One region of the Paraburkholderia sp. J10-1 genome, then DNA from elsewhere that is predicted to be linked to it. Evidence: predicted binding sites of a transcription regulator. Region 1 holds the regulator's gene; the other holds the start of a gene.

Region 1 (11,267 bases):
CAGTTCGCGCTCGCTTTCGTCAACAGCCGGCCGTTCCTCACCAGCAATCTGATCGGCGCGACCTCGCTCGAGCAGTTGAAGGAAAACATCGCCAGCGCCAACGTCAAGCTCACCCCCGAATTGCTCGCGCAGATCGACGTGCTGCACGAGCAGCAGCCTAATCCTGCCCCTTAAGCGGAATAGCAGGGCGCAGCGCGGTCCCTTCCGGGCCGCGCTGCGCTGCGCCGCGTTAGCGGCTAACTCGGCAAAGTCGTTGGCGATTCGCAAGGCATACACTACGATCCAGCATGCGCTGGTTGGGGCACCATCACGCTTCGTGTGACGGCGCCCCGACCGGCCGTCCATACGCTCAAGCCCGGAGAATTCAAAATGACGAGCGCACGTCCAGCGCAATCACCTCCGTCCTATGGCTGGCCCATTTTTATCTTGCTTGCGGTGGCCGGTCTCTTCTACGTGAAGTGGTTCCCGTACTATCACCGCGCATTCACCGCCGAGGAAACCCACTCCATCGGCAAATCGATCCTGATGGGCGGCGCGTCCACAGCGCCGGATCCCTCGTTCTCCGCCGCGCTCGATTACGCCTTCGCCTATGGCAAGGCGATCTGGCAGGCCATGGTGCTCGGTTTGCTGCTCGGCTCCGGCGTGCAGGCGCTCCTGCCCGTGCAATGGGTCGCGAGGGTGCTCGGCCGGCGCGGCTTTGGCAGCGTCGCGGCGGGCGGCCTGCTCGCGGTGCCCGGCATGATGTGCACCTGCTGCGCTGCGCCTGTGGTCGTGGGCCTGCGCGCGCGCAATGCGTCGGCGGGTGGCGCGATTGCATTCTGGCTCGGCAACTCCGTGCTCAATCCCGCCACGCTGGTGTTCATGGGCTTCGTGCTCGGCTGGCAGTGGAGTGCGCTGCGCCTCACGCTAGGCTTGTTGATGGTGTTTGGCCTCGGCTGGGTCTGCAACCGGCTCGTCACGCCTGAAGAGTCGCGTGCCGCCGAAGACCGCCTGGCGCTTCTCACTGAGCAACAGGCGCAAGGCGGCAACGTCTTCGTGCGCTGGGTGCGCATCTTCGCGCGCATGGCCGTGCGTCTCGTGCCGGAGTACATCGTGCTCGTGCTGCTGCTCGGCGCCGCGCGCGCGTGGCTCTTTCCGCATATCGGCCCGGAAGTGACGAGCAGCCTTGGCTGGATCGTCACCTTCGCCGTGGTCGGCATGCTGTTCGTGATCCCGACGGCCGGCGAGGTCCCCATCATTCAGGCGATGCTCGCGCTCGGCATGGGCGTGGGGCCCGCGGGCGCGCTCCTGATGACGCTGCCGCCCGTGAGCGTGCCGTCGTTCGCGATGCTGGCGGGCTCGTTCCGGCCGCGCATGCTGGCAATCGTCGGCACGACGGTGGTGTTCTTCGGCATCGTCGCGGGGCTCGCGGCGGTGACCCTCGGCTTCTAGGGACGTCGCGACGAGGCAGTCGCCATGCGTTCAGCGTTGGCATTCTTGTAATACGCGGGCGGTTCGCCGTCCGCCACGGAGCGGGCCTCGGCCCGAAAACCAGCATGGCAAAGCAGAAAACCAATCCGAAACTCGAGCAGGCGCTCACGCGCGGCGACCTCGCCATCCGCCAGGCCAATTCGGCCCGCGCCACCGCAGTGCTGCGCGCGCTCGGCAAGATGATCGTCGAGGCTTCGGCCACCATCGGCGTCGAAGCGGACACCTCGATTCCCGACGGCGATCGCATTTACGACCCGGCCGACGGTCTGTGGCCGCAGTCGCTGCTGGTTTCGCTCGATGGCCCGGTGGAGGAGTCGGACCCGGAAGAGATCCGCACGGTGCGTTTGCTCGCCCAGACCCAATCGACGATGTTTCGCGTGGAATGGCATCGCGCCGACGGCAAGATCGGCCGCCAGGAAGGCGGCCCGTTCGCGACGGTCGCGTTTATTTCGGACGTCGATATTCCCTGGGGAGACGACGAGGACTGAGTGCCTCGCGATGCCTTGGCGTGCCTTAATGTGCTTAAACGTCCTTCAATGCATCATGCGCCGGCGAAACAGCACCGAAGCGATCGCGAACGGCACCACCACGTAAATCGCGAGCACGAGCAGGTGCAGCCCGGCCTGCTCGACAGGCCGGTCGAGCATGGCGGGGCGGATCAACGCGACGGCGTGCGCGAGCGGCAGCATCAGCGTGATGTGCTGCGCGGCCGCGGGCAACTGTGCGATCGGGAAGAACACGCCCGAGAGCAGCAGCATGGGCGTGAGCACGAGCGTTTGATAGAACATGAAGAAGTCGTAGGACGGCGCGAGCGCGGTGACGATCATCGCGCAGCTCGCGAACGCGAGGCCCGCAAGCGCGATCACGGGCAGCGCGAGCAGCATGGAAGGAAAACTCGCGTAGCCGAGCAAACCGGCCACCACCATGATCGCCGCGCCCGAGAGCATCGACTTGCTCGCGGCCCACATGACTTCGCCTAGCACGACGTCGCCAAGCGTGAGCGGCGTGTGCATGATCGCCTCCCACGTGCGCTGCACGTGCATGCGCGAGAAGCCCGAGTACATTGACTCGAAGCTCGCCGACATCATGACCGAGGACGACACCGTCCCCGCCGCGAGAAACGCGATGTACGAGACGCCGTCGACGTGCCCCACCATCAGCCCAAGCCCGAAGCCGAGACCGAAGAGATAGATCATCGGGTCGGCGAGATTGCCGAACATCGACGCAAGGGCGAGCTTGCGCCAGACCAGATAATTGCGCCGCCACACGGCGATCCAGTGCGTGGCGTTCGAAGGCAGCGCGGCGCGCGGCTCGCGCATGGGCGCCTGGGTGGGGCGCGAGGGCGTCGGGTTGTTGGTGCGTGTCTGCATGGTGTCCTTGGCGATTCGTATGCCGCCGTCAATCCTGCCGCATTAATCCTGCATCTCGCGGCCTGTGAGCCGCAGGAACACGTCTTCGAGATTCGCGGGCCGGTGCAGGTAGCGTAGATCCGAGCGGTGGCGCAGCTTCGCATGCACGGGCGCGGGGTCGTCGACATAGCAGAATAGCGTCTCGCCGCTGATCTCCGTGCGCTTCGCATCGGCTGCAAGCTCGTCGCGCAGCGAGACCGGGTCCGGGCCGTACACCTCGATCACATCGCAGCCGATCTCCGATTCGATCAGCGCCTTGGGCGCACCCTCGGCGATCTTGCGGCCTTCCTCGATCACGCAGACGCGATTGCAAAGTCGTTCGGCCTCCTCCATGAAATGCGTGGTGAGGAGAATCGTCTTGCCGCGCGCGAGCAGCGAGCGCAGCCGCTCCCAGATCAGATGCCGCGCCTGCGGGTCGAGGCCTGTCGTGGGCTCGTCCATCACGAGCACGTCGGGGTCGTTCACGAGCGCGCGCGCCAGTGTGAGACGGCGGCGCATGCCGCCCGAGAGCTCACCTACGCGCGCATCGGCTTTGCTTTCGAGGCGCGCGAATTCGAGCAGCGGCGCGACGAGGTCACGCGTTTCACGCGCGGACAAGCCGAAGTAACGGCCGAACACGAGCAGGTTCTCGCGCACGGTGAAGTCGGGGTCGAGATTGTCGAACTGCGGCACGACGCCCACGCGCTGGCGGGCGTGACGCGCGCGAGCGGGCACCGGCTCGCCACACAGGCTGATGCGACCCGCATCGGGCGAAACGATGCCGAGCAGCATGCGCAGCGTCGTGGTTTTCCCAGCACCATTGGGGCCGAGCAGCCCGAAGCATTCACCGGGGAGGACGTTGAACGACAGGCCGTTGACGACCGTCCTGTCTCCGTAATGTTTGATGACCTGCTCGAATTCGATGGCGGGTGCGGACATGGACCAGTTGAACGTGAGTCGAACGGGTGTCGCGCGAGGCGCACGCAAGAGCGAACGCAAAAGCAAACGAACAATCGCGCGAAACAAGGCGGCCCATTTTAGTGCATTGCTGCGTGGCGGGTTGGGCGGCGCTTCCAGGCCGTTCGACGTGGCACGAGGCGAATGCATGTCGCGGCAAGCATCAGGCCATGCACAAGAGGTGTGCGTTGCCTAAGACGCATCTGGCGGTTTTCGATGCCCACCTGGCGTTTTCCAGCCCTTGCGTGTGGAATTGCGGCGCACCATCATGAGAATCGCACAGCCTGCAAATCACGCGGGCGGGGAGAATCGATCATGGCGAGCTACAAAAAAATTCTGCTCTGTTACGACGGCTCGCGCGAAGGCCGCAAGGCACTGCGTTGCGGCGCCGACCTTGCGCTCGATCTGCAGGCGGAAACGCATCTGCTCTCGGTTGTCGACATGCGCTCGACGATCGCGCAGAGCGCGGGCCTGCTGACCGATGTGGCCTGCGGCCGCTTCGAGGAAACGGCGCGCGAAATCCTTCAGGAAGGCGTGGACTGGCTAACCGAGCGTGGCGTGCGCGCCCAGGGGCACTTCGCGTTCGGGCATCCGATCGACGAAATCGCAAATCTGGCCAACGAACTGAATGCCGACCTCGTGGTGGTGGGTCACCGCTGCCGCACGGGGCTTTCGCGCTGGTGGATGGGCGCGGGCAATACGCCGCTGCTCGACCGCGTGTCGTGCAGCATTCTCGTGGCGTGTTCGTCGGCGGCTGAGGAAAAACAGCAGCAAGCCGCCGCTTAGTTGATCGAGCGGGATCAAGCAGGACCAAGCGGGCCGGTTCGCACGGAACCGGCCTGTTTCCGTTTTCGCTCCCAATCTGTCTCAGTTCGAGACGTTTCCTTCGTCTAGCTCGACCGCTGCGAGCTTCCACGAGAAGAGCCCGTGACGCTGCAGGATGGCGGCATAGTGCTCGCCCGTATTGCCGCGCTCCCACGTGAGCGCGAATTCATTGAGGCCGCGATAGCCGGCCGTGGTGACCGGCCGAGCCTCGGGCGCGGGATTGCCCGACGCCGCTGGGGCCGGTGACGGCGCCGATTGTGCCGATTGCGCCGATTGCGCCGATTGCGCCGATTGTGCCGATTGCGCGGATTCTGCCGATTGCTCGCTGGACTCCGTCGGCGGCGGCGCGTGCGGCCGGTCGCCAGGCTTGCCTGTCGGCGGCATGCCGCTCAGCAGGGCGGCCACGCCTTCTGGCGTTGCGTAGGCATCCACGAGCGGACTGATCAGTGCCGCACCAATCACGGCGCCGAGGATCAGCAGCGGATTGCTGCTGTGTTGCCCTTCGATGCGCCGATGCAGCATCTCGCCAACCTGCTGTTTGAGGCTCAGGCGCAGCGCAGGGTAATCGACGTACTCGTTGAGCGTGGCGGCGTCGCGAGCGTCGGCGGCGGCTTTCATGTGTTTCACCGCGATATAGGGCGACGCATACGCGTAGCCAAGCGCGCCAACAATCATGGCGAGCGCAACGGTGATCGCTACGGGCTTCTTCCAGCCTTGGGTTTTACGAGGGGTTGAGGGAGATTCCGTCATCGGCATAGGACAAATCGTTCAAACAGGGTGTTGACCGCAAACTTGATTGAACGATCCCGACCGTAACCTCTTCTCACATTTGAGCCGCGTATTGGCGAATTCGCGCTCGATTCGACCTTACTTCGCCAGCGCTGCAGGCAGGTCGCTGTGCTGCTCCGCGATGCAGCGGTCGATCGCACGGCAGACCGCGTCAACCGTGCCGACGAGAATGAGCCGCGACTGACCTTGATAGACCCGCACCGGCGCGCGGCGCATGGGCTGCTCGGTGTTGAGCGTGCTGTTGAGCGACACGCGCGCAAACGCCGGCTGGGCCGAGGGCAGCGCCGGCAGGTCGGCCGTGCTGGCGGCCACCATCTCTGGCGAGTCTTCGAAGAGCGAGCCGCTCAGTGCGGCGGCCGAGTCGCGCACCTCGCGCACCGCGCAAGAGGCGATTCCACGGAGGTGGCGAAGACGGCCGAATTGACGGAAGGGCAGCAAGCGGGCAAGGCGTTCCATGACTCTCTCCAGGTAGTGCGTAAACTCAGCGCACAACGCGCGCAGACGGATTGCTTAGAATTCGGTGGGGCGGATCAGGCCAACCGCGATGCCTTCCAGCGCGAATTCCGCGCTGCCAGCCTCGACAAAAATATTGTCGTAATCGGGGTTCTCGGCGATCAGTTCGAGCCCGTTCGAACGGCGCTTCAGCCGCTTCACGGTGACGTCGTCGCCAAGGCGCGCCACGATGATTTGCCCGTCTTTCGCTTCGGCCTTCTTCTGCACGGCGAGCAGGTCGCCGTCGAGAATGCCGGCGTCGCGCATGGAAAGGCCGCGCACTTTCAGCAGATAGTCAGGGCGGCTCGAGAACAGTGCCGGGTCGCACATGTAGTTCTGCGAGATGTGCTCCTGCGCGAGGATCGGGCTACCCGCTGCGACGCGGCCAACGAGCGGCAGTGAGAGCTGCATGATGCTCGGGTGCGGGAGCGTGAACTGGTGCGGCAGGTCGTCGGGCCCCGGCATGAGGCGGATGCCGCGCGAGGCGCCCGCAGCCAGTTCGATCACGCCCTTGCGCGCCAGCGCGCGCAGATGCTCCTCCGCGGAGTTGGCCGAGCTGAAGCCGAGTTCCGCCGCGATCTCGGCGCGCGTGGGCGGGAAGCCCGTGCGTTCGATCGCCCGGCGAACCAGATCGAAAACCTGCTGCTGTCGTGCGGTGAGTTTGGTCATGGCGCCACTGTATGTTTGAACAGGTAACTGTATTTTTATACAGTACTCGCCACTTTTCAAGTGTTACTTGAAGTTCGTCAACTGAGCGTTGCTATCAGGCCGTTTTCCCGCGTTTGTGCGGACGAAATCGCGCTCTAGCAGCGACTTCCTCTGTCCTTACCACTTTTGCGTATTAAAAAATGAGAAAACATCATTTTTAATAATGTAAGCGGATCGCTAGACTGGCCTCCATCGTTAGCTGCAATTCGCAGATGCGCACGGATGAGCGCGAACGAGCACACACGAAAACGGAGAACAGATAGATGGGCACGACACATACGGGGCGCGCAGGCTGGCTGAAATCACTGGCGGCAAAACTGGTTATCGGCGTTGCGCCGCTCGTCGCAGTTGCGGCGATGGCGCCCGTGGCCGCTCATGCGGACACGTCGCTGCTCAACGTCTCCTACGATCCGACGCGCGAGCTGTATCAGGACATTAACGAGGCCTTCATCAAGCAGTGGAAGGCGAAGACGGGCGAAACGCTCACCATCAAGCAGTCGCACGGCGGCTCGGGTGCGCAGGCGCGCTCGGTGCTCGACGGCCTGCAGGCCGACGTCGTGACGCTGGCGCTCGCATGGGACATCGACGCGCTCGCCAACAAGGGCATCGTTGCGAAGGACTGGCAAAAGCGCTTGCCCGACAACGCCTCGCCGTACACGTCGACGATCGTGTTTCTCGTGCGCAAGGGCAACCCCAAGCACATCAAGGACTGGGACGATCTGACGAAGCCGGGCGTGTCGATCGTCACGCCGAATCCGAAGACCTCGGGCGGCGCGCGCTGGAACTATCTCGCGGCGTGGGCCTATGCGCTGCACCAGCCGGGCGGCAACGAGCAGAAGGCCAAGGACTTCGTCTCGAAGCTCTATAAGAATGCAGGCGTGCTCGACTCGGGCGCGCGAGGCGCAACGACGAGCTTCGTGCAGCGCGGTATCGGCGATGTGCTGATCGCATGGGAGAACGAAGCATTCCTTTCGCTCAAGGAATTCGGCCCGGACAAGTTCGAGATCGTGGTCCCTTCGGTGAGCATTCTGGCTGAGCCGCCGGTTGCGGTGGTGGACAAGGTCGTCGAAAAGAAGGGCACGCGCAAGGAGGCCGAGGCCTACCTGCAGTTCCTCTATAGCGAAGAGGGCCAGGAGATTGCCGCGAAGAACTTCTACCGTCCGCGTTCGGACAAGGTCCCGGCGGCGCTCACGGCGAAGTTTCCGAAGCTGAAGCTTTACACGGTCGACGACACGTTCGGCGGCTGGACCAACGCGCAGAAGACGCATTTCGCAGATGGCGGCGTGTTCGATTCGATCTACCAGCCGCAGTAAGTCACGCAACATCGCTGCACCGCAGTACCGGTTGGCAGTCGATCACGACGCAACCGCATAACAAAGAAGCGCGCCCACGGGCGCGCTTTTCGGCGCCGCCGGCGAACCCGGCAAGCGCGCAACCCATGTCTGGACGATGAGCATGACAACGTTTCGATTGCGCAAGCCCAGTGCGCTGCCGGGCTTCGGCGTGACGCTCGGCATCACGGTGGCTTACCTGAGCCTCGTGGTGCTCATTCCGCTTGCCGCCACCTTCCTCAAGACGGCGACGCTCGACTGGAGCCAGTTCGTGCGCGCCGTGTGGTCGCCGCGCGTGATCGCGTCGTACCGGCTCACGTTCACGGCCGCGCTCGGCGGGGCGCTCATCAACGCGGTGTTCGGGTTCCTGCTCGCGTGGGTGCTCGTGCGCTATCCGTTCCCGTTCAAACGCGTGATCGATGCGCTCGTCGATCTGCCGTTCGCGCTGCCGACGTCCGTCGCGGGCATCTCGCTCGCCGCCGTGTACGCTGGCAATGGGTGGATCGGCCAGTTCCTGGAACCGCTCGGTCTGAAGATCGCGTTCACGCCGCTTGGCGTGCTCGTCGCGCTGACCTTCATCGGCTTGCCGTTCGTCGTGCGCACGGTGCAGCCGGTGCTCGAGGACTTCGAGCGCGAGCAGGAGGAGGCCGCAGCGTGCCTTGGCGCCTCGCGCTGGCTCACGTTCCGCCGCGTCGTGCTGCCCGCGGTGCTGCCGGCGCTGCTCACCGGCTTCGCGCTCGCGTTCGCGCGCGCGCTGGGCGAGTATGGCTCGGTCATCTTCATCGCCGGCAACGTGCCGATGAAGTCGGAGATCACGTCGCTTCTCATCATCACGAAGCTCGAACAATACGACTACGCCGGCGCGACCGCGCTTGCCGTGATGATGCTCTGCGTTTCGTTCGTCATGCTGCTTCTCATCAACTCGCTGCAGTGGTATTTGCAACGCCGTACGAGCCGGGGCGTTTCGGCCGGCAGCGCGCCGAATGCCGTGGTGGGCGCAACCGTCGCGGGAGGTGCGCAATGAGCACGCTGCCGCAACAACGCAGCACGCGCCGGCCGGATCCGGTCACCGAAGCGCCGTGGGTGCGCTGGCTCCTGACCGGCATCGCGCTCGCGTTTCTCGCGCTCTTTCTCGTGGTGCCGCTCGTTGCCGTGTTCTGGCAGGCGCTTTCGAAGGGCATTGGCTTCTACTTCACGTCGCTCGTCGACCCCGACGCACTCTCCGCGATCAAGCTCACGCTGATCACCGCGGCGATCGCGGTGCCGCTGAATCTGGCCTTCGGTCTCGCGGCTTCGTGGGCGATCGCGAAGTTCGAGTTTCGCGGCAAGGCGCTGCTCACCACGCTGATCGACCTGCCGTTTTCGGTCTCGCCCGTGATCTCGGGTCTCATCTATGTGCTGCTGTTCGGCGCGCAGGGGTGGCTTGGGCCGTGGCTCGAAGACCGTAACGTGCAGATCATCTTCGCGGTGCCGGGCATCGTGCTGGCCACGATCTTCGTGACATTCCCGTTCGTTGCGCGCGAGCTGATTCCGCTGATGCAGGCGCAAGGCAACGATGAAGAAGAGGCCGCGCACGTGCTGGGCGCCTCGGGCTGGCAGATGTTCCGCCGCGTGACGCTGCCCAATATCCGCTGGGGCTTGCTGTACGGCGTGATTCTTTGCAATGCGCGCGCGATGGGCGAGTTCGGTGCGGTTTCGGTGGTGTCGGGCCATATTCGCGGCCAGACCGATACGATGCCGCTGCACGTCGAGATCCTTTACAACGAGTACAACTTCGCGGCGGCGTTTGCCGTGGCATCGCTGCTCGCGTTGCTCGCACTCGTCACGCTGGGCCTGAAGCTGCTCGCGGAGCGCCGTCTTTCGGCGCAACTGCGCAGCGCCGATGACATTCCCGCCTACGCCGGCCCGCAAGCGGTGGCCGTGCAACACGCTTCACAACACGCGACAGATCACGCAACGGCGCGCGCCGTGCGCCAACCGATTCAAGTAGGGGAGCAGTAACCATGGGCATCACCGTCAGCAATCTGCACAAGCGCTTCGGCGACTTCACCGCCCTCGACAACGTCTCGCTCGACTTTCCGCCGGGCGAACTGGTTGCGCTGCTCGGACCTTCCGGTTGTGGCAAGACCACGCTGCTGCGCGTGATCGCGGGCCTTGAATACGCCGACGCGGGCCAGGTCGTGCTGCAAGGCCAGGACGTGGGCGAGGTGGGCGCGCGCGAGCGCCAGGTGGGCTTCGTGTTCCAGCATTACGCGCTGTTCCGCCATATGACGGTGTTCGAGAACGTGGCGTTCGGCCTGCGCGTGAAGCCGCGCGGCGAGCGGCCCTCGGAGGCTGTGATCCGCGAAAAGGTGCATGAGCTGCTCAAGCTCGTGCAGCTCGACTGGCTTGCCCAGCGTTACCCGTCCGAACTGTCGGGCGGCCAGCGTCAGCGCATCGCGCTCGCGCGCGCGCTCGCCGTGGAGCCGAAGGTGCTGCTGCTCGACGAGCCGTTCGGCGCGCTCGACGCCAAGGTGCGCAAGGAATTGCGCTCATGGCTGCGCCGCCTGCACGACGACCTGCACATCTCTACGATCTTCGTCACGCACGACCAGGAAGAGGCGCTCGAAGTGGCCGATCGCATCGTGGTGATGAATCATGGGCATGTGGAGCAGGTGGGCAGCCCGCAGGACGTCTATGATCATCCACAGACGGCTTTCGTCTACGAGTTTCTCGGCGCCGCGAACCGGCTGCGCGGCAGTGTGGATGCACGCGGCTTCGTGGCCGAAGGCGCGGCGCAGCCGATCTCGGTGCACGCGAGCTTCGAAGGCCCGGCGCTCGCCTATGTGCGTCCGCACGACCTCGTGCTGCACCGCGAAGCGAGCGAGCATCGCGACGGCATCGTCGTCGACGTGCGCCGGGTGGTGACGCTGGGCGGCTCGGTGCGCGTGGAGCTGGAAAGCCGCACCGGCGGCGCGCTCGAAGCCGAGCTCGACCGCGAGTCGTGGCGCGCGCTCGGGCTGACGGTGGGCCAGGGCGTGACGGCGGTGCCGCGCGGGCTGCGCGTTTTCCCGGCTTAGATTCCCGGCTTAGACTCGCGGCTTAAATCGCGGCGCAATGCGCGTTACAGTGCTCACATCGACAAAAACGAACAATCGGTCAGCAGTCCCGGAGAGAAGACCATGAATTTTCAGCAGTTGCGTTTCGTGCGCGAAGCCGTGCGGCAGAACATGAACCTGACCGAAGTGGCTAACGTGCTGTACACGTCGCAGTCGGGCGTCTCCAAGCAGATCAAGGATCTCGAAGACGAGCTCGGCGTGGACATCTT
Region 2 (11,267 bases), on a different contig from region 1:
CGCTGTCGAAGGCGCGCTTCGAGTTCCGCTGGGAAGACCAGTTCAACCTCGGTCTCGATCCGGACAAGGCGCGCGAGTTCCACGACGAAACGCTGCCGAAGGACTCGGCCAAGGTGGCGCATTTCTGCTCGATGTGCGGCCCGCACTTCTGCTCGATGAAGATCACCCAGGACGTGCGCGACTTCGCCGCGAAGCAAGGCGTGAGCGACGACGAAGCCCTGAAAAAAGGCATGGAAGTGAAGGCGGTCGAGTTCATCAAGCAAGGCGCCGAGATTTATCAGCGCCAGTAAGCTCACCGTGTCCCAGGCGGGCCCTTGCGGCCCGCCGATACATTTTCTAACGACTCCCACAACTCTCTGACAAGCGCACACACCCGGATACGGGTTGGCTGCCTAGGATGAGGGTATTGAAGGCGCGGCGTGCGCGCAAAGCGCATGTCGCACCTCACACTCAAACGCACTATGCGTAGGGAGTCGACCCATGAAAACACTCAAACGCGCAGGCATGCTGCTCACGGTAACGACACTCGTCGCTGTGCTGGGCAGCCTGACTGCATGCGACAACATGTCGAGACGCGACCGCGATACGGTCATCGGCGCGGGTGTGGGCGGCGTGGCCGGCGCTGCGATTGGCGGCAATGCGCTCTCCACCGTGGGCGGCGCGGCAGTCGGCGGCTTGATCGGCAATCAGGTTGGCAAATAAGCATCAAGGCAAGCATTAAGGCCTAAGGCCGGACGAACCGACGATGCGGCTACGCGTTCAGCCTCACGATCGATGCGACGGCACGCAACCGTAACGACACGACAGGCAACACGCCATTCAAGGCGTGCATCAGGGAAGGATGCGCGGCGCAGACCCACACGGGCTGCGCCGCGTTTGCGTGGGTCAAGCGTCAACGCACGCGCGACGTGAAACATGCGCTTGAACGATTCGCTTGAAACATTCCGTTCACGAGCCGCAACGCAAAACGCCCCGGTCCGGCGTAAGCTCGAACGATCAAACGGCCCGAGCCTGAACGCGATAACCCTGCGCGGCCGTTCGCCATTCGCGGAGCCCGCCATGAAACGTCCGTTAGTGCGTATGATCGCCGCCGCGACCCTGCTCCCCGCGCTTTCCGGCTGCTACTACTACGCCCCCTACGGCTACCCGCCGTACTACTACGGCACCGTGCCCGTAGCGGCCACCCAGCAGGAAACCGCAGTCGTGCAAACCGCGCCGAACCCCGCGCCAGTTGCCGTGCCCGACGCACAGTATCCCGGTCCGCTCTATTCCACGCAGCCCGTTGCGATTGCCGTGCCTGCGTGGCCCGCTTATCCGGCTTATCCGGCTTATCCGGCCGCCTACCCCGCGTATTACCCTTACCCCGCGTACGGCTGGGGCTGGGGCGCACCCGCCGTCTCATTCGGCTTCGGCTACTGGAGCGGCGGCGGCGGACACAGGCATCACTGACATCGACGCTCACACGCGAAACCACGACGCGAGGTGCACCGCAAAACGGTGCCGGACCGTACTTTCCCTCCTTGACGCTCCCGTTTCGTTATCTATCCTCCAAGTGGGCTAGCGGGGATTGAAGCACCGCCTTAACTCGGCCGTCTGGCCGGGCACCGAACTCCACAGCCGACGACGCGCCCCGGCGCACGCTGCCGCATTGCTGCGCCGATAACGAACCAGCATAAAGGAGACGTGATGTTCCACCAGCTGCTGACCCCTATCGGCAATTCGCTGCTGTTTTCGTTTCTCATCGCCGTGCTGCCCATTGTCACCGTGCTGGCCCTGCTGGGCTGGGCGCGGCGGCCCGCATGGCAAGCCTCGCTCGCAGGACTCGTAGTCGGCCTGATCGTCGCGATCGCCGGCTGGCAGTTTCCAGTCAATCTCGCGATCAGCGCGGTGCTCGCGGGCGTGGTGTTCGCGCTATGGCCGGTGATGTGGATCGTCGTCACGGCGATCCTGCTCTACAACATCGCGCTGCGCTCAGGCCGTTTCGCGGCGTTCCGCATGTGGCTGCTCGACAATCTGCCCAATGACCGGCGCATCGTGCTCGTCGTGGTCGGCTTCTCGTTCGGCGCCCTGTTCGAAGGGATTTCCGGCTTCGGCACGCCCGTCGCCATCACGAGTTCGCTGCTCATCATGCTCGGCTTCCCGGCACTCGAAGCCCTGACCTTCACGCTTATCTTCAATACGGCGCCTGTGGCGTTCGGCGCGCTCGGCGTGCCGATCACCGTGCTCGGCGCCGTGACGCACCTGCCCGCCGACCTGCTCGGCCAGATGGTCGGCCGCCAGCTGCCGTTCTTCGCGTTGCTGCTGCCGTTCTACGTAATCGCGATCTATGCGGGCGTGAGCAGCATGCTGCGCATCTGGCCGGTGCTGCTCGTCGCGGGCGGCAGCTTCGCCCTCACGCAGTTCGTCACGGCCAACTACATCAACTACAGCCTCACCGACGTGCTCTCGTCGCTCGTCTCGCTGATCCTCACCATCCTGTTCCTTCGCGTGTGGAAGCCTGTACCCGATCCGCGCTTCGCGATCAAGGTCGATCGCGCGAAGGAAACCCGCGGCGCCGTGACGGGTGCACAGGGCTGGTATCCGTGGATCATCGTCGCGGCCGTGGTGATCATCTGGACCGTCGCGAAGATCTTTACGATCGGCGACGTGAAAGTGCCGTGGCCGGGCCTCGACAAGGCCGTGTTCATCACGCTCTACAACACGCCCTATGGCGCGATCTGGGACTTCCAGCCGCTCGCCACCGGCACGGCGATCCTCGTTGCGGCCATCATCACCGCGTTCGTCGTGCGCCTGAAGCCCGCCGATTTCGGCAGCGCGATCGTCGATACCTGGGGGCAGACGCGCATCGCCATCCTCACGGTCGCGACCATCGTCGGGCTCGCGTTCCTCATGAACTATTCGGGGCTCACCTATACGCTCGGTCTCGGCGTGGCTTCGGTCGGCGCGTTCTTCCCGCTGGTTTCAGCCTTTCTCGGCTGGGTCGCGGTGTTCCTCTCGGGCAGCGACACGTCGGGCAATGCGCTGTTCGGCAACCTGCAGGTGGTGGCCGCGAAACAGCTCAACCTCAATCCCATCCTGATGGCGGCGACGAATTCGTCGGGCGGCGTGATGGGCAAGATGATCTCGCCGCAAAACATCTCAACCGGCGTCGCCACCACGGACCTCAAGGGCCAGGAAGGCCATGTGTTCGCGAAGACCTTCAAGCACTCGATCCTGTTGACGGTGCTGCTCGGCATCCTCGTGTGGCTGCAGCAGAACGTGTTCACCTGGATGATTCCGCACTGAGCCGAAGCGCGCCTGCATGAAAAAACCCGCCTGCGCGGCGAAGCGCAGGCGGGTTTTTCTTTTGCCACACAAGCCAGCGGTTGCTGGCTTGAGCGCAAGGCTTAATGCAGTTCGTCGACCACGAGGCTCATGATCTCCTGCGCCGGGCGCGACGAGTCGATCTGGCCGCTGTCGTCAACGATCGCAATGCGCGTCTGGTTGTCCGTCACGGCGCGCACGTTGAGCTTGTACTGCTTGGCGATCTTTTCCTTGCGGCCGTGGAAGATCTGGTTCCAGAAGCCCTGTTCGTCCGAGCTCAGATCCTTCGGATCGACGTAGCGCACGTAGTAGATGCCCTTCGTGCGATCGCGGTCGTCCACCGTGAAGTTGGCGCGATCGAGCGCAATGCCCACGCGCACCCAGGCGCGGTCGTACGGCTCGCCGAGCGTGAGTTCGGTCGACGTGTACTGACCCGACGTACCCTGTGCGCCCGATTTCGAGCCGCTGCCCGATTGCTGACCGACGGCGGCGACGTTTTGCGCGGCCACGGCGGCCGCGGCGGCATCCGGAGCCTTCGACTTCGCGTCGCTGCCCTTGCTGTTGGCCTTGGCGTCGGCTTCGGCTGCGACCTGCGCGTCGGGCACGCCCGGCTTCGCATTCGCGAGCGTCATCATGAGGCGCTTGAGGTACTCGGCTTCGAGCGCCGGGTCATTGGGCTTCGGCACCCACTTGCTGGAGTCGTTATTGGTGCCCGAAAGCTGTTCGCTCAGCCCCTTCTGGCTGATGAACACGTAGGTGCCGCCCGTAGGCGACGTTTCGAGGCGCGTGCGGTACTTGTTGCGCTCGGCCGTCACGTACGAGTTGCCCGTGGCCCACGACAGCGTGTTGCGGATCAAACCGTCGCTGATCTTCGGATGGGTTTCGTTCCAGTCCGTTTCCATCACGCCCTTGTCGCGCTGGTCGACGACGAGCAGGAAGCCCTGTTCCTGCCAGAAGCGGCGCACCTGCGCCCAGACCTGGTCGGGCGTGCGGCTGTCGATGACAAGCCAGCTTTCCGTGCCGTCACGCTGGATATGCATGCCCGGCACTTGCGGGACCACCTGGCTCTGGTCGGACTGCGGCGCCGCGGCCTGGGTCTCCTTGAGCGAAGACAGCGAGGTTTCGCCGCCCTGCGGCGCGAGCGAGCGCTGGTCAGACGCTTCGTCGAGCATGTTCGGCGGCACAGCGAGCGAGGACTGCTTCGCCTTGGCGTCACTACGGTAATCGATCTTGCCTGGCGTCGGCGAGCTGCAGCCGGCGACCAGCCCGCCCGCCATCAGAAGCGCAAGCGCGCGTGCGGCAAGACGTTGATGAAAATCACTCATGTTCGGGTAATCCCTTCGGCTACGCCACGGCCAGTTTCCGTGGATCAACCAAACATTTTACCGGTCCGGCGGCCCGATGTGCAAAAACCACGGAGTCGCACTGAATCCGGGTCCAGCTTCAGCCGCGGCGAAGCTCGCGCGACCGTACCCGTGACACCTAAAACCCGCCTATCCGTAACAATCATCCACATTCGATTCGGTACTACGAACCTGCTAAATCGCCAGCAAATCCCTTTTAGATCAATGCCCTAACTCGAAGCCACGTCAAGACGCCCTTTTGCGCTGCGCCGCCCTTCCGGTCTGAGACGCTTGCGAGAACGACCCCGGTGCTAATTTCACAGCGAAATCTCAAAAAAGAGCGTCATAAAAAGCAGGACCGGAGAGCGTCATGAAAACTTGCAGCCTCACCCAGGCGGGCCGCGCCGCGGCCCTCGCCTGCGCGCTCAGTTGCACGAGCTTCGCCGCCACACCCGCTCGCGCCGCGCTCGGCGACACCGCAGCGGTGCCGGCCGGCGCCACGCAGCGCGTTGTCGGCGGCGGCGCGGCGCGCGTCGTCAGCGATGTCGACGACGGCGGCACGACCATCAACGAATATGTGGGGAACGCCACCGGCACGGTTTTCGCGTACACGTGGCAGGGGCCGGCTCAGCCCAACGTGGAGACGCTGCTGGGCCGTTACGCAGCGGACTGGCGCAGCGCCGCCGCGGCGCTTCACGCCGCCGGCCGCGACGGCCTGCATGCCGCGCGCGTGGACGGCGCGCAGGTCGTGGTGGAGACGGCCGGCCACATGCGCGCTTACGTGGGGCGCATGTGGCTGCCCGCCGCGCTGCCCGTGGGCGTAAGCGTTGGGGACTTGCAATGAAGGCCCGCACCCAGCGCCGATCGCGCGCGCCCGGCATCGGGCAGAACGTCGCCATCATCGTGCTGTGCACCTTGCTGACGGCTTGTGGCGGCGGCGGGAGCAGTGGCACCGCCGCCGCGAGCACAGGCGCCAGCGCACCCGCTAGCGCCCCGTCGTCGGCAAGTGCGGCAAGCCCCGCGAGCACGCCGTCGACCACCAGCACGAGCGGCACGGTGCCGCAATCGACCACGCCCAACGTCGTGGCCGTCACAGTCGGCCCGACAGCCACCTCGACGCGCAACATGCTGATGGCGAGCGTCACGGTTTGCGTGCCGGGCACCACGAACTGCGCGAGCGTCGCCAACGTGCAGGTCGATACCGGCTCGCAGGGCCTGCGCCTGCTGGCTACCGCGCTGCCAGCGGGCTTCGCGTTGCCCGCCGTGCCAGCCGGCACGGGCGCCGACATCGCGGGAGAATGCGCCGTGTTCGGTACGGGCTACACGTGGGGGACGGTGCGCAGCGCCGACGTGAAACTCGCGGGCGAAGTGGCCGCCGCCCTGCCGATCCAGCTGATCGCCGACCCGGCCGTGCCCGCCTCCGCACCGGCCGGCTGCGCCGGCAGCGGTCTCGCGATGAACAGCGCCACCACGCTGCGCTCGAACGGCATCCTCGGCGTGGGACCGTTCAGCGCCGACTGCGGCGCGACCTGCGTGAGGGCGGCAGCCACGCCGTGGTACTACGCGTGCCCGGCGAGCGGCTGCACGGCGAGCGCGCAACCGCTCGCACAGCAGGTCAGCAACCCGGTGGCGGCCTTTGCCACCGACAACAACGGCGTGGTCATCGACCTGCCTGCCGTGGCGGACAGCGGCGCCTCCGAAGTAAGCGGGTCGATGATCTTCGGCATAGGCTCGCAGGCGAACAATGCGCTCGGCAGCGCAAGCGTGCTGCGCGCGAACTCGGGCACCGGCTACGTGAAGACGACGACATCGGACGGCACCGTGTACTCGCTGAGCTATCTCGACACCGGCTCGAACGCGCTCTACTTCAACAGCGCGACGATGACGCGCTGCGGCTTCTGGTATTGCCCGAGCTCGCCCGCAAGCTTCGGCGCGACGATAGCCGGCATCGACGGCGTGGGCGCTTCGGTGACCTTCTCCGTGGCGAGTTCGACCACACTCTTCGCCACCGGCAACTGGGCATTCGGCAATCTGGCCGGCTACAACGCGAGCGCGTTCGGCTGGGGGCTGCCGTTCTTCTTCGGACGGCGCGTGTTCACGGCGATCGCCTCGCAGGTCACGCCTGCCGGCAATGGTCCGTTCTTCGCGTTCTGAGCGCGCCGGCGGCGGCGACGGCCGTCACAAACGACGAAGGCCTCTAGCGAGGCCTTCATGCGCGCAGATTGCGCGAACGGCGAAACGGCACGGCAAACCGCGTGAATTCGCCTTAGTCGTTCGCGGCGTTCGGGTCGGGCGTGGTCTTTGCGAGCCGCGCCGGCGCGAGCCAGCGGAACGTCGCGAGGCCCGATTCGTTGAAGGTGCACTCCGCTGCCGCCGGTGTCACCGCGGCCTTCTTGATGCCGAGTTTCGCAGCCAGCGCCGCAACCGGCGTGGTCGGCTTGCCCCCCGCGACGCCGTCCTGAGCGACGGGAGCCGTCGGAACCGAAATCGTGCCGGGCAGCGCTCCGGCCTGCACCGACGGTGCCGTGATCGTCGGCGCCGCCATGGCGGTCTGCCCGGTCGCCGATACGGTTGCCGATGCAGCCGAAGCCGCCGACGCAGATGGCGCCGACGCAGCCACAGCGGCCGACGCCGCGCCGTTCTCGAGCCGCCCTTCGATCACCACGCGCGCGCCACGATACGTCGTCGCGCTATGCGTGACCTTCAGGTCGCCGAGCGTCGTATCGGCAAGGCGGTTACGCATCTCCTCTTCGCAGGTGCTGGTGTTGCGGTACTGCGCCGCGCATCCCGCGAGCAGGGTGACGGCGGCCGCGAGGCCGACGAAGCAGGCGTTACGTTTGTTCATTGCTCATCCGTTTTTCAGGCTGCGGCAATTGTAGCGTACGGGGCGGGGAATCCCTTACGGCGCTCGCCCCCGCGCGCGACCCTGCTATCATCGCCGCTGTATATCCGTACAGTGCCGCGCGTGCTTCCCGACTCTCCCGATCCGTTTTACTACCTCGCGAACTTCGAGCGCGCGCTAGCGTGGCTCGAGGCACGCTGCGCCGACCTGTTCGACGCCGCCGAGCGCCGCTTCGCCGATGATTTCGCCCGCATGCCCCAGGCGTCGCGTGCGCTCTTCGTGCGCATGCTGATGCGCAAGGGGCCCCATTTCCGCGCAAGCCGTCTCGCGTACGGCGAAATCGGCTGCCCGCGCGACGCAGCGGCCCCGCTCGTTGCGGCGGGTTGGCTCGACGCGGCGCCCCTGCTCGATCTCGACTCGCTCGCCGCGCTCGTGACGAAAGCCGAACTGCAGGCGCTCGCCGCGCACCTTGGCGTCGCGCTGGAACCGCGCGCCACGCGCGCGGCCTCGCTCGAAGCGCTCGAGGCGCACTACGCCGCCGCGCCCGACCCGCGCGACTGGCATGGGTGGTTTCCGTCCTCGCCCGACACCGTGCTGCTGTTCGCGAGCGCCCCGCTCTGCGAGCGCCTGCGCCTCATGTTCTTCGGCAACCTGCATCAGGACTGGTCGGAGTTCGTGCTTGCCGACCTCGGCGTCTATCGCTACGAAAGCGTGCCCTTCGATCGCGACTCGCGCGCGTTCCAGCGACGTGAAGACATCGACACGTATCTCGCGCTGCGCGATTGCCGCGACGGCCTCGACAGCACCACCCAGGACTTCGACGCCGCCATCGCTATCGGCACGACACTCGATGCGCTCGACGCGCTGGCCCCGCGCACGCATGCCAACGCGTGGCTGCGCGCTCGCCACGACAAGCTGCGTCACGCCACAGGGCTCGCGGCCGAGCGCGCGGGCGAACCCGAACTCGCGTGGCGCGCTTATCTGAACTGCGGCCATCCTGAATCGCGCTACCGCCGCGTGCGCGTGCTCGAACAGCTAAGCCGCCGCGAGGAAGCGCTCGCGCTCGCGCAGACCATTGCCGATGCGCCTGCAAACGAAGAGGAAGCGCAGCGCGCCGCGCGCACACTCGGGCGTCTCGCGCGCACGCGAGCGAAGTCGAAACCGAGCACCGAGCCGGGCTTCGTGCAGCTTGAACTCACGCTGCCGGCGGCGCCCGGGGAACTCCGCGTGGAGGAAGCCGCACGTCTCTCGCTCGCTACGCCGCAGGCGCCGGTGTTTTACGTCGAGAACACGCTGATCAACGCCCTCTTCGGCCTGCTCTGCTGGCCCGCGCTGTTCGCGCCGCTGCCCGGCGCATTCTTCCATCCGTTCCAGCGCGGGCCCGCCGATCTGCACGCCGCTGATTTCGTCGCACGCCGTGCTTCGCACTTCGAAGCATGTCTCGCCGAACTCGAAACGCACACCTACCGCGACTCGATCCAGCGGCGCTATGCACAAAAGGCCGGCATCCAGTCGCCCTTCGTCGCGTGGCCCGCACTGAGCGACGAACTGCTCGCACTGGCGCTCGATTGCTTTCCCGCCGCGCATCTGCGCTTGTGGTTCGAGCGGCTGCTGCGCGAACCCGTTGTCAACCGTTCGGGCCTGCCCGATCTCGTGCGCTTCTGGCCGCACGAACGGCGCTATGAACTGATCGAGGTGAAAGGCCCCGGCGACCGCCTGCAGGACAACCAGCGTCGCTGGCTTGCCTATTGTGCGCAGCACGACATGCCGGTTTCCGTGTTGCAGGTGCGCTGGCCCGATCTGGCTGACGAGACCGACGAAAACGCTGCATCGGCGTTGCGCGCGCCATGAGCTACACCGTCGCCGTGCGCACGCTGTGCGAGTTCACCGCGAAGCGCGGCGACCTTGACTTGCGTTTCACGCCCTCGCCCGATGCAAGCGACGGTCGCGCCGGCCACGCGGCCATCGCCGCGAGGCGTGCGCCCGGCTACGAAACCGAGATCGCGCTCTCCGGCACGTTCGAATCGCTCACCGTGCGCGGCCGCGCCGACGGCTACGATCCCGCGCGCCGCAGGCTCGAAGAATTCAAGACCTATCGCGGCGACCTCGAAGCGATGCGCGAAAATCAGCGTGCGCTTCACTGGGCGCAGTTGCGCGTCTACGGTGCGCTCCTCTGCGACACGCTCGGCCTCGAGGCGCTCGAACTCGCTTTGGTGTACTACGACATCGGTTCGGGCCGCGAGACGGCGCTGGTCGAGCAGGCGAGCGCGTCGGAACTGCGCGCCGCGTTCGAAACGCAATGCCGCCGCTTCGTCGCTTGGGCCGAGCAGGAATACGCGCACCGCACCGCGCGCGACGCCGCGCTGGCCGCGCTGTGCCTACCGCACCCGCAATTTCGCGCCGGCCAGCGCGATCTCGCCGAAGCCGTCTGGCGCGCCGCCACGCAGGGGCGATGTTTGCTCGCGCAGGCGCCTACCGGCATCGGCAAAACCATCGGCACGCTCTTTCCGCAGTTGAAGGCTTGTCCGCGCGCGGCCATCGACAAAGTCGTGTTTCTGAGCGCGAAAAGCTCAGGCCGCCAGTTGGCGCTCGATGCGCTCGCCACGCTGACCACCGCACCAGAGGAAGCCACCGACAATACGCAGCGAACGACCCTCCCCTTGCGAGTGCTCGAACTCGTTGCGCGCGAGAAGGCTTGCGAGCATCCCGAAGCGGCATGTCATGGCGAATCCTGCCCGCTCGCGCGCGGCTTTTACGACCGCCTGCCGGCCGCGCGCGCGGCGGCGCTCGAACGCGTGCGGCTCGATCGCGCAGCACTGCGCGCGGTGGCGGGCGAGCACGCCGTCTGCCCTTACTACCTTGGCCAGGAACTGGCGCGCTGGAGCGACGTGATCGTCGGCGACTACAACTACTGGTTCGACGCGAGCGCCATGCTGTTCATGCTCGCCGCGCACAACCAGTGGCGCGCGAGCGTGCTCGTGGACGAAGCGCACAACCTGCCCGAGCGCGCCCGCGCGATGTACTCGGCGGAACTCGTGCAAACGCGCATCGACACCGTGCGCCGAGCCGCGAGCGCACCGCTCAAGCGCGCGCTCGCACGGCTACAGAAGCTTTGGAATGCGCAAAACGCGGTACAGCCCGACGCCTGGCGCGCAAGCGACACCTTGCCCGAAGGCCTCGTCGCCGCGCTCGGCGAAGTAATCGGCGCGATTGGCGATCAGCTCGCCGAGCCCGCGCTCGTGCGCGACCCCGAGCTCGAACGCTTCTATTTCGATGCCCTGCACTTCACGCGCATTGCCGAACGCTTCGATACGCATTCGCTCTTCGACATCACGCCGCTTGCGCAGCAGAGCGCGCGCCGCCCGCGCTCGACGATCGCGATCCGCAATATCGTGCCCGCGGATGCGTTGCGCCCACGGATCGCCACGGCGCACAGCATGACGCTCTTTTCGGCGACGCTCTCGCCCACGCACTACTACAGCGACATGCTCGGCCTGCCCGCCAACACGGTGAGCATCGACATCGACACGCCGTTTCGCGCCGAGCAGCTCGACGTCCACATCGCCCGCCATATCTCGACGCGTTTCAAGGACCGCGAGCGTTCGCTCGAAGCGCTGGTCGCGCGCGTATCGGCGCAATACGCCGAGCGCCCCGGCAACTATCTATGCTTTTTCAGCAGCTACGACTATCTGCAGCAAGCCGCCGATGTGTTCATGGCGCGCCATCCGCAAGTGGACGTGTGGCTTCAGTCGCGCACGATGGACGAAGCGGGCCAGCAG

The links. Region 1 encodes LexA, which represses DNA repair genes until DNA is damaged. Its sites were predicted from a motif close to ACTGTATNNNNATACAGT; they were not measured.
Region 2: the regulator LexA is predicted to act here: its motif matches at 7,587-7,604, upstream of U5A65_RS17910 (VRR-NUC domain-containing protein).

What each region holds. Positions count from the first base shown of each region.
Region 1 covers NZ_CAJMYW010000012.1:157,958-169,224, forward strand. The annotation lists gene U5A65_RS30165 (NADP(H)-dependent aldo-keto reductase) at 1-174, shown strand, start outside; gene U5A65_RS30170 (permease) at 370-1,431, shown strand; gene U5A65_RS30175 (hypothetical protein) at 1,536-1,958, shown strand; gene U5A65_RS30180 (ABC transporter permease) at 2,004-2,840, opposite strand; gene nodI (nodulation factor ABC transporter ATP-binding protein NodI) at 2,883-3,797, opposite strand; gene U5A65_RS30190 (universal stress protein) at 4,131-4,601, shown strand; gene U5A65_RS30195 (DUF2939 domain-containing protein) at 4,683-5,390, opposite strand; gene U5A65_RS30200 (hypothetical protein) at 5,508-5,885, opposite strand; gene lexA (transcriptional repressor LexA) at 5,940-6,590, opposite strand; gene U5A65_RS30210 (sulfate ABC transporter substrate-binding protein) at 6,893-7,942, shown strand; gene cysT (sulfate ABC transporter permease subunit CysT) at 8,085-8,984, shown strand; gene cysW (sulfate ABC transporter permease subunit CysW) at 8,981-9,961, shown strand; gene U5A65_RS30225 (sulfate ABC transporter ATP-binding protein) at 9,964-11,019, shown strand; gene U5A65_RS30230 (CysB family HTH-type transcriptional regulator) at 11,122-11,267, shown strand, end outside.
Region 2 covers NZ_CAJMYW010000005.1:104,083-115,349, reverse strand. The annotation lists gene thiC (phosphomethylpyrimidine synthase ThiC) at 1-290, shown strand, start outside; gene U5A65_RS17945 (glycine zipper 2TM domain-containing protein) at 481-702, shown strand; gene U5A65_RS17940 (hypothetical protein) at 1,060-1,449, shown strand; gene U5A65_RS17935 (L-lactate permease) at 1,687-3,285, shown strand; gene bamC (outer membrane protein assembly factor BamC) at 3,387-4,628, opposite strand; gene U5A65_RS17925 (DUF2844 domain-containing protein) at 5,017-5,490, shown strand; gene U5A65_RS17920 (DUF3443 domain-containing protein) at 5,487-6,800, shown strand; gene U5A65_RS17915 (hypothetical protein) at 6,913-7,491, opposite strand; gene U5A65_RS17910 (VRR-NUC domain-containing protein) at 7,612-9,339, shown strand; gene U5A65_RS17905 (ATP-dependent DNA helicase) at 9,336-11,267, shown strand, end outside.